DNA from 3 places in the Neorhizobium sp. P1_A6 genome. Region 1 is predicted to be linked to each of the others. Evidence: riboswitches for the same ligand, from Rfam matches in the RefSeq annotation. Region 1 holds a riboswitch; each other region holds the start of a gene.
What was found. A riboswitch is a leader RNA that binds a small molecule or an ion and turns the genes downstream of it on or off. The one in region 1 is predicted to bind cobalamin.
Positions count from the first base shown of each region.

Region 2: it holds a riboswitch for cobalamin, as region 1 does, so the genes downstream of both, bluB (5,6-dimethylbenzimidazole synthase) here and AC1D3C_RS05875 ((2Fe-2S) ferredoxin domain-containing protein) in region 1, are expected to answer to the same signal.
Region 3: it holds a riboswitch for cobalamin, as region 1 does, so the genes downstream of both, AC1D3C_RS23605 (DUF1636 family protein) here and AC1D3C_RS05875 ((2Fe-2S) ferredoxin domain-containing protein) in region 1, are expected to answer to the same signal.

Region 1 covers NZ_JBFTZM010000002.1:367,468-370,723, forward strand. Annotated here, with positions in the region: gene AC1D3C_RS05870 (ABC transporter substrate-binding protein) at 1-1,160, opposite strand, end outside; gene AC1D3C_RS05875 ((2Fe-2S) ferredoxin domain-containing protein) at 1,178-1,966, opposite strand; cobalamin riboswitch at 2,066-2,260, opposite strand; gene aztD (zinc metallochaperone AztD) at 2,407-3,256, opposite strand, start outside.
Region 2 covers NZ_JBFTZM010000003.1:185,934-189,189, reverse strand. Annotated here, with positions in the region: gene AC1D3C_RS07770 (NAD+ synthase) at 1-100, shown strand, start outside; gene AC1D3C_RS07765 (TolB family protein) at 110-946, shown strand; cobalamin riboswitch at 974-1,165, shown strand; gene bluB (5,6-dimethylbenzimidazole synthase) at 1,260-1,946, shown strand; gene AC1D3C_RS07755 (hypothetical protein) at 1,947-2,648, opposite strand; gene AC1D3C_RS07750 (NADP-dependent malic enzyme) at 2,797-3,256, opposite strand, start outside.
Region 3 covers NZ_JBFTZM010000013.1:137,289-140,544, forward strand. Annotated here, with positions in the region: gene cobN (cobaltochelatase subunit CobN) at 1-387, opposite strand, end outside; gene cobW (cobalamin biosynthesis protein CobW) at 405-1,442, opposite strand; gene AC1D3C_RS23605 (DUF1636 family protein) at 1,439-1,849, opposite strand; cobalamin riboswitch at 1,958-2,196, opposite strand; cobalamin riboswitch at 2,256-2,484, shown strand; gene AC1D3C_RS23610 (CbtB domain-containing protein) at 2,522-2,707, shown strand; gene AC1D3C_RS23615 (CbtA family protein) at 2,721-3,256, shown strand, end outside.

The sequences.
Region 1 (3,256 bases):
CCGGCCGCAGCCATCTGCTGGATGTTTTCCACCACCTGCGTATCGATGGCGATGCCGATCTTTGCGAGTTCCGCCTTGACCACCGGCAGCATGGTGACGAGATCAGGACGCTGCGGATAGGTTATGACCAGCAGACGCAGCGGCTTGCCGCCTTTTTCGCGCATGCCGCCGCTGCCTTTTGCCCAGCCGGCTTCGTCGAGAAGCGCTGCGGCCTTGGCAGGGTCGGTCGGGCGTGCCTCTCTGCCCGCAAAGGGGAAATAGGAGGCGTAGGCGCCGGTGGCGGGGTCGCCACCGTTGATCGCGGTGGCAAGCTCCTTGCGGTCGAAGGCCAGATCGATCGCCTGGCGCACTTTCACATCATCCATCGGCGGCCGGGCAGTGTTGAAGAAAGCGAGATACTGGTATCCGACCGGGAACGGCTTGATCGCCAGATCAGGGTTTGTCTGGAGCCGGCTCACGACTTCCGACGGCAAGCCGAAAGCCAAATCGAGCTCGCCGGCTTCCAGCGCCAGCGTCAGGGTCTGCGCATCACCGAACTTGCGGAAATTAACCGGCGAACGCTTGTCGGCGCCGGCAAAATGCGCGTTAGGCTCGAGCGTGATTGAGGCATCCGCCTTGAAGCCCGAGATTCGATAAGGACCGCTGAAGACGGCGTTGCCGGCCGCGGTGGGTTTGTACGCGATCAGCGGCCATTCGGCGAAGAGCGCCTGGATGAAAGGCGCCGGCTTTTCGGTTGTCACCTTCAGCGTCAGGTCGTCGGCCGCCTCGAATGTCAGCTTGCCACCGGTGGCGAGCGCCGCCTTGTTGCTGGCAAATGTGTTGTCGAAACCCGCCGCCAGCGCTTTGGCTGTCACCGGCGTGCCGTCGGAAAACAGGCGGCCGTGTTTCAGGGTCACGGTCCAGGTCAGGTCGCCGGTGCGCTGCGCCTTTTCGGCCAGTTCAGGCACGAGCTTGCCGTCCCGATCGACGGTGAAGAGGTTCTCGCCGACCCCGTGGCTGACCAGCGCCCAGCCGTTCGAGCCCTTGGCCGGGTCCGTGCCACTGGTGATGTAGGTGGCGCCGACGCGAACCGGCTCGGCTGCAAAGACAGTGCCTGCGGTGACAAAGATGGCGGCACTGAGCCAGGCGGCGGCCAGGCGCGATAGAGTGTGCGACGTCAATTCTCTTTCCTCTTGTTCTATTCGGATGGGGTGCGAAGCCGCTGCTTGCGGCCCGTTGGGTGATAGGCGAAGTCCTCGACGATCCCACCGCCGAGTAGGTGCTCGCCGATGATCCGGTCGATCGCATCTTCGTTGACGCCGCCGTAATAGGTTCCTTCCGGAAATACCTGCAGCACGGGCGCCAGATTGCAGGGACCGAGACAGGTGGATTTTGCGGTCATCGTGCCGTCGCCGGCAGTGCGCAGGTTCTGCCGCTCCTGCTGGTTGCGCAGATGTCCCCAGATCACATCGGCTCCGGCCGCGTTGCAGGGACCGCCCTGGCAGACGAGCACGCGGCGTTTCTGGGCCGGCACGAGCGATCCCTCGGCAACGGGCGGCGTGTCGGTCTGCGGCACGTCCAGTGCTTCGGCGGTTTCGAGCAGTTCGCCTATCAGCCGCGCCATCAACGTGCTCGAGGCGATATCCCGGGTGATCGAAAGGGCCGGCCAGCGCCGGCTATCGGCCGCTTTCCAGCGCTTCAGCGATTTCGTCAGCCAGATAAGGAAGCTCGGCTCCATGGGCAGGACGAGCGGCACGATAACGACGGTTTCGGCATCCTCGTCGAGCAGATCGGACAGCGCGTCGCGCAGGGAGGGGGTACCCTGTTCGGTAAAGGCGACCCGAACCGTTCCGGCTCCGGTCACGCCAGCTGCAAGTTTTGCGAGCCGTTGCATTTCCAGATGCGGCGATGCCGCAAAGGCGGATTTCGCAATCAGCAGGACGGCGCGCCCGGATACGTTCTGGGAGGATAATCCCTGTGGTTTCACTGCCTTCGTCTCACTCAAAGGAGGAGGCAGCAAAAATGAAGGTTCCGGCAGGCACAGATAGCCCGACGAAACCGTCATTCCTGTGGCACACCCCGACCACGGAACTTCTATCGTCAGGCAGGTCTCCTGGCTCGCGGGTCAAAGCCTTGATCGCCCGTCTTCCCGGCATTGGCTGCCAGTGACATGTTGGGCGAAGGGCTCACCGCTCACAGTTGCGGGACAGCTCCGGTTTTGACCGGATTCCCTCTTAGCTTCCGTCCGAGGACGGAAGAACCTTGACGCCGCGAACTTACACGGCCTCCTCTGCCTGTCAACGCTGCACCTCAACCCGTCGTCTCGCAGGTGATCAGGAGCCGGGGAGGGCATGTTGCATCGTCATCTCCCGATGAAACGATCTGGTCCGGAACTGCCGTTGCAATTGCGGACCGAAGGATATCGCCTCAATGCGAGGCACCGGAGCCGCCGACGGCAACGATCGTAAAGGGTTTTCCTTCGACGGGGATCGTGCGGACTTCCTTCAGGCTCTCCGCATCGACGATGCGAACCAGCGAATGCCGCGGATCGGTGATGGCGACATGACCGTCCGCGACGGCAAGACGCGGCCGCGGATCACGCCAGTGACCGTCCTTGCTGTAGGGCTCGGTGACTTTTCCCTTGCGAACGATCTCGCCCTTGATCACATCCAGCACATGAAGATCACCGTCCTCCGTCAGGATGTAGGCACTGCGCGGCGTTGCTGGGTCCAGCAGGAAGTCGACGCGGCGGGTGGGCAGGGCGATCAGCCGGAAGTGCTTCTCGCTGTCCGGATCGATCAGGACGATTTTGTCCTCGCCGTAGTTGCCGAGGAAGAACTGCATTGCCTTACCGCCAAGCAAGGTACCAGTCGAACCTTTCGGCATGTCAGATGGGTAAGCGAGCATTTCCAGTTTCGGTCCATCAAGTCCGCCAGGACGGGCGACAAGAACGCCTTCCTTGCAACCGAAAGCAACCAGCAGGGATGAAGTGGCCTCGCCGTGAAGATCGGTGCATTTCGCGACGTCGCCGAGCTGCCTGCCCGTCTCGTCAACGACGCGAAGTCCGACCCGCGGCGGCAGTTCGTCGGGCTTGGTTTCGACTTCGGTGTTTGGAACCGACACCAGCACGAAACGACCCATCGTTACCGCTACGCCGTGATGCGGCTTCGTCGTGTCGATTGTCTTCACGTCAGCCCTGCCTTCGAGAAGAGCCGCTTCGTCGATGATATCCGCCTTGCCGCCTCGATCGTAGAAGAGGATCGCATGGTCGTCATGC
Region 2 (3,256 bases), on a different contig from region 1:
ATACAAGCGGCGCCAATCGGCGCCGGGCGTCAAGATCACCAAGAAGAATTTTGGCCGCGATCGGCGCTATCCGATCACCAACCGTTTCCGCGATCGATAGGAGAGGATCATGGCCCCGCGCAGCTCCGTCGAGATCTTCAATATCCGGACGAGGGCGATGCGGGTGGTCTGGCAGACGGAAGCCCTGTTCGAGGCGCCCAACTGGTCGCCGGACGGGCGCTACCTGATGCTCAACAGCGAGGGCCTGATCTATCGTCTGTCACCGGCGGGTGATGACGGGCCTGAACCGGTCGATACCGGCTTTGCCCGCCAATGCAACAACGACCACGGCATTTCGCCGGACGGTTCGCTGATCGCCATTTCCGACAAGGTCGAGTTCGGCAAGTCGACGATCTATGTGCTTCCCGCCGGCGGCGGCGTGCCGCGGCTGGTGACCCGGAATCTGCCGTCCTATTGGCATGGCTGGTCGCCGGACGGAAAAAACTTCGCCTATTGCGGCATCCGCGGCGACGAGTTCGACATCTATACCATCGGCATCGAAGGTGGCGCAGAGACGCGGCTGACATTCGGCGAGGGCCGCAATGACGGGCCAGACTATTCGCCGGATGGAAAATGGATCTACTTCAATTCCAGTCGCACCGGGCTGATGCAGATCTGGCGCGTCCCGGCCGCAGGCGGCGTCGCGGAGCGGATCACCGACGGCGGTTACGGCGACTGGTTTCCACATCCGTCACCGAAGGGTGACAAGATCGTCTTTGTCTCCTACGACGCCGATGTCTTCGACCATCCGCGCGATCTTGACGTCCGCGTCAGGCTGATGGACATGGACGGCGGCAATGTCGAAACGCTGTTCGAGCTTTTCGGCGGGCAAGGCACGATGAATTCGCCGAACTGGTCGCCTGATGGCGATGAGTTTGCCTATGTGCGCTATTTCCCTGTCGCATGAACGCCTTGCGCCGAAGATAGCGTGAGGGCATAAACAATCCTGTAAGGTGCCGGCGACAAGCCGGAGAATCGGGAATCCGGGGTGGAACCGGAACGTGCCCAACGCTGTGAGGTGGACGCTCGGCCGCAGGATTTTAAAGCCACTGGGATTTTTCCGGGAAGGCGGCGGTGCAGGCGGATGAAGCCAAGTCAGAAGACCGGCCTGACAAGATAGACCAGCCCGCGCGGACGGCGGAAAGGTTTCGAACCTCTTTTTGCCCAAAGGCTTCAAGCCGGGAAGGCAAGGGAGCGACGGCATTGTTGGGGACTTGACGATGCAGACTGATCCTTTCGCGCATGCCTTGCTGCCTGCAGGCGAGTTTTCCAAGGTCGAACGCGCCGCCGTCTACCGGGCGATCGAGACACGCCGCGACGTGCGCGACCAGTTCCTGCCCGATCCGCTGCCGGACGACTTGGTGATGCGGCTGCTCGGCGCCGCCCATGCCGCACCCTCGGTCGGCTTCATGCAGCCCTGGAATTTCATCCTCATCCGCGATCCGGCGGTACGCGAGGCCGCCCGGGCCGCCTTTTCGCGTGCGAATGACGAGGCCGTGGAGATGTTTGCCGAGGAAAGCCGCGACCTCTATCGCAGTCTCAAGCTCGAAGGCATCGTCAAGGCGCCGCTGTCGATCTGCGTCACCTGCGATCCGGACCGCGCCGGTCCGGTCGTGCTCGGCCGGACCCATAATCCGCGCATGGATGCCTATTCGACCGTCTGCGCCGTGCAGAACCTCTGGCTGGCGGCAAGGGCCGAGGGCGTCGGTGTCGGCTGGGTCAGCATTTTCCGCGACGAGGACGTGCGCGGGCTGCTCGGCATTCCCGACCGCGTCGAGATCGTCGCCTGGCTCTGCCTCGGTTACGTCGATCGGCTCTACGGCGAACCCGAACTGGCGCTCAAGGGCTGGCGCCAGCGCTTGGGCCTGGACGCGCTGATCTTTCAGGACCGATGGAACGGCCGCTGACTATTGCTGCGGCTGCGGTCCTGCCGATTTCGGATTGGTGAGATCGATACCCGCTTCGGGCAGGAAGGTCGGCCCGACGGTGCGCACCTTTTTGCTTGGGTCGTATGGCCGCTCCGGCGGTGGTGTGAGCACTGGCGGCGGGACTGCGGTCGCCTGCGGCTTTTGCGGCGGGTGGGTGCGCAGGTTGGTAATTCCGGAATAAGGCTCCTCTTGCCTGGGAAGCTCGATGCCCGGCACCTTTCGCTTGTCGTCGACTACAGGCGGCAGCGGCTCGAAAGAAGGGATGCAGCGCTGTTCGCGAATGGCGGCGAGAATGGCATTCCGCTCTTCCGAGGGCAGGATCATCTGCCGCGAACCGTTGCGCTCTGCCATCAGCGTGTCGCGGCTCTGCTCCATTCTTCCCAGCGCATCCCGCATCTGGCCGCAGACCTCGGCATTGGGGCCGCCGAGAACTACGACGCTGCCGTTGCCGCAGCCGGCGCGGCGCATGTCGACCCGCAGTTCACGGATGTCGGCATTATATTCGCCGAGCTGCTGGGCGTAGGAGCGCGCCGCAGACGTGTTGCCGATGATTTCCGGGCTGTTTCCAAGTTTCCGGTAAAGCGCTGCGCAAACGGCGGGGTCTCCCGCCAGCGCTGCGGCAGGCAAAAACAAGAGCGGTATGGTCAGCAGGCCGCGAAGCGGTATCGGCAATTCCGGCATCCTCTCCTTTAGTTAGTAGAAGATGCCATCATGGAACGTGCCGGTTGATAATCTCATAAAGCCGCGATCACCGCACGGTGAAATCTATCCAGGGGCCGGCTGAGCCCCGGGCGGGGCTCAAATCATCGCATCGAGAGAATTATGCAACTCAGGATTGAAATTGCAGATTGGGTTGCGATGCTTCCACGACGGCGAGCGCCGCCATGTTCACCACGCCGCGCGACGTGACCGAGGACGACAGGATATGCGCCGGTTGGGCCGCCCCGAGAAGGATGGGGCCGACATGCAGGGCGTCCGTGAGGTTGCGGACGAGACCAAGCGAGATGTTTGCCGCATCGAGGTTCGGGAAAACCAGCAGGTTGGCTTCGCCGGTCAGCGAACTGTCCGGCATGGCCCGCTTGCGCAGCGTTTCCGACAATGCCGAACCACCTTGCATTTCGCCGTCCACTTCCAGCTCCGGCGCCCGCTGGCGCACCAGCTTCAGGGCAGCCCGCATCTTCTGCGCACTCTCGGAATCGCGCGAGCCGAAATTCGAGTGGCAGATCAGCGCCGCCTTCGGGGTGATGCCGAACCGGCGGATTTCCTCTGCCGCCAGAATGGTGATCTCG
Region 3 (3,256 bases), on a different contig from region 1:
CGAAACGGTCGAGGCGACGGTCAGCCGTTCGTCGCGGATGCTGCATTCGCCGGGCAGCAGCGCCAGCGCGATCTTTTTCCGCTTCGCCATGTGCGAAAGTTCTTCCACGCCATAAGCCCAGCGGTCGTAACCGCCGAGAATGCGCACGAGGATGACCTTGGCCTGGGTAGCCGTCTTCTCGATCCAAAGATCGACCGACATAGGATGGCGAAGGTCGGAGAGATTGGTGAGGCGGAGGCTTGTCAAATCCGGACCCCAGACGGCCGCAACGCCGTTCAGGTCGCTGCCGGAAAAGGATAGCACCACCACGTCGGCCGGCGACTGATTGAGGTCGACCGGTTCGATGAGGTCGTCAAGCGACGACGATGTGGTGGCGAGTATGTGCATCCTTCCCTCGGGCCTTCTTATGCGGCCAGCATCCTTTCGATCGCGGCGCGGTCGATGCCTTTTTCGCCGATCACGACGAGGCGGCTTGTCCGCGCTTCGCCGGGTGCCCAGGCACGGTCGAAATAGTGGTTCACGCGCGATCCTACCGCCTGAACCTGCAGGCGCATCGGCTTGTTCGCGACTTCCACGAAGCCTTTTATGCGCAGCACGTTTTCGGCTTCGGCCGTTGCAGAAATGCGGGCGGCGAGCTGTTCGGCATCGGTGACGGCGGCCAGATCGACGACAAAGCTGTCGAAATCGTCGTGATCGTGGTCGAGTTCGCCGTCGTGATGGGTCTTGCGGTTTTCGATATCGTCTTCGACGGCGAGGCCGAGGCCAATCAGTACGGCGGGATCTATGGCGCCATTGGCGGCCGAGACGATTTTCACGGCACGTGGCAGATGCGCGGAAACGCGATCCCTGGCGGTCGCGAGGCCGGCAGCATCCAGGAGGTCGCTCTTGGTGAGCACGATCATGTCGGCGCAGGCGACCTGGTCCTCGAACACTTCCTCGACCGGATCGTCATGGTCGATCGAGCCGTCCGCGTCGCGCTGCGCTTCCAGCGCCTCGTGATCGTCGGCAACGCGGCCTTCGGCGAGCGCCAGTCCGTCGACCACGGCTATCACCGCATCGACCGTCACCCGTGCCTTGACGTCAGGCCACTGGAACGCCTGGACGAGGGGCTTCGGCAACGCAAGGCCGGAGGTCTCGATGAGGATGTGATCGACGCGGGGTTCGATGGCCAGGATACGGTCGATCGCCGGCACGAAATCGTCCGCCACGGTGCAGCAGATGCAGCCGTTGGCAAGCTCGATGATGTTGTCTTCCGGGCAGCTTTCGATGCCGCAGCCCTTCAGGACGTCTCCGTCGATGCCGACATCGCCGAATTCGTTGACGATGATCGCCAGCCGCTTACCCTTCAGGTTTTCGATCAGGTTGCGGATCAGCGTGGTCTTGCCGGCTCCCAGAAACCCGGTAACGACGGTGCAGGGAACGCGGTCGAACGAAACGCTCATGATGGCATGTCCTCATGGTGATGAAAGGGTGGAATACGGGCCGTCATGCCCTTGCCGCGCAGGCAGGTCGGGCGGCCGCGAAGGGGAAGGAAACCGCGCTCGTCCTCGGCCAGCATCATCGCGCCGGTGACGATATCCTCGACATTGTCGAGCGACAGATGGCCGAAGACATAGGACCAGCCGCTCTTGTGGTTGAAGGCGGCACTCGGGCTTTTTTCGCAATTGGCAAGGCAGGTGACCGGCTTGACCGCCAGCGGTTTGCCGCTTGCTGCTTCACGCAGCGCCGCGATCAGCGCGATGCCCGGCCGGACTTCGCCGTCGGATGCGTCGCGGCAATTGGTGCAGACGAAAATCGTCACATCTGCCGAGCCGGCGGTTGCCGGATCATCTGGTCGGTGGTCACTCATCGGTCAGCCGCGTTCCCGCCGGGGTCGAAAAATCGGGGCGCGGAGCAGAAGGTCGAAAATCCCTCTGCGGTGATCGAGAAACTTCCTCCGGAGCACCCCGCCCGGTGAAGCAAAATGAATCGGACGGCAGGTCTCCTGGCTCGCGGGTCGTCGCCATTTGCCTGCCTTCCCAGAAGTCCGTTGGCCGGATTTCCCAGTGGCTTGACGGCCAAATGGCCGTTTTAGGCAATGGCTCGCCGCCTACAGTTGCGGGGGCAGCCGCGGCATTGATCCTGAAAAGGGATCGCACCGCATTCTCTCTTAGCCCTCCCCGTTGCCGGAAAGGGACCATCTCTCTTCAAGTAAGCCCGGTCGCAGGCCCATGTCAATGCGTCGCAAAGGCGATTGCCGTGACGCCGAATTCGTCTATAGTGACCGAGCCTATGGTGCCCGAAAGGGTTTTAGAGGGAATGCGGTGCGACGGAATTCTGCCGTCCAACCCGCGGCTGCCCCCGCAACTGTAAGCGGAAAGTCTTCGACCAAAACGGCCGTCCGGCCGTCATGCCACTGGGAAATCCGGCCAACGGACTTCTGGGAAGGCGGGAGAAGGCGTCCGATCCGCGAGCCAGGAGACCTGCCAGAGGCGACAAAGAACGTGAACGGCCCTCGGGTGGAGGGCGAAAGGACGAGACCATGGTTACGAATTCTACTGCAACTACTGCAACTGCAGTCACCATTTCCGCCTCGAAGATCATTCCCCTCAGCATGACGGCCCTGCTCGGCCTGTTCATCGTTGGCTTTGTCGGCTTCTCGCATCTGGAAGTCGTCCACAATGCCGCGCATGACACGCGCCACTCGCTCGCCTTCCCCTGCCACTGAGGAGTTCTCCCAAATGTCGTTGTTTCGCAACATCGTCTTCACGGCGGTGATCGCCGGGCTTTTGTCCGGACTGCTGCTGACCGTGATGCAGAGCTTCTCCACCGTGCCGCTGATCCTGCGGGCCGAGGTGTTTGAAAATGCTGCGCCCGAGGCCGGCCACAGCCATGACGCTGCACCTGCCGCAGGTGCCACGGCATCCGCCGCCGAGCATCACCACGGCGAAGAGGCCTGGGCTCCCGCCGATGGCTTCGAACGTTTCATTTACACGCTTGCGGCGGACATGCTGTCGGCTATCGGTTTTGCCCTCGTCCTGATCGCTGCTTCGGAAGCGTTCGGCGGCTTCAAGGGCTGGCGCGGTGGCCTGATGTTCGGCATTGCCGGCTTTCTCACCGTCATCCTTGCACCCGGCCTCGGCCTGCCGCCGGAACTGCCCGGCATGCCGGCTGCGGAACTCGGTCCGCGCCAGATCTGGTGGGTCTCGACGGCTGTCTGCACGGCGATCGGCCTCGGCCTGCTCGCCTATACCCGCTCGGCCGTGTTCGCGGCGCT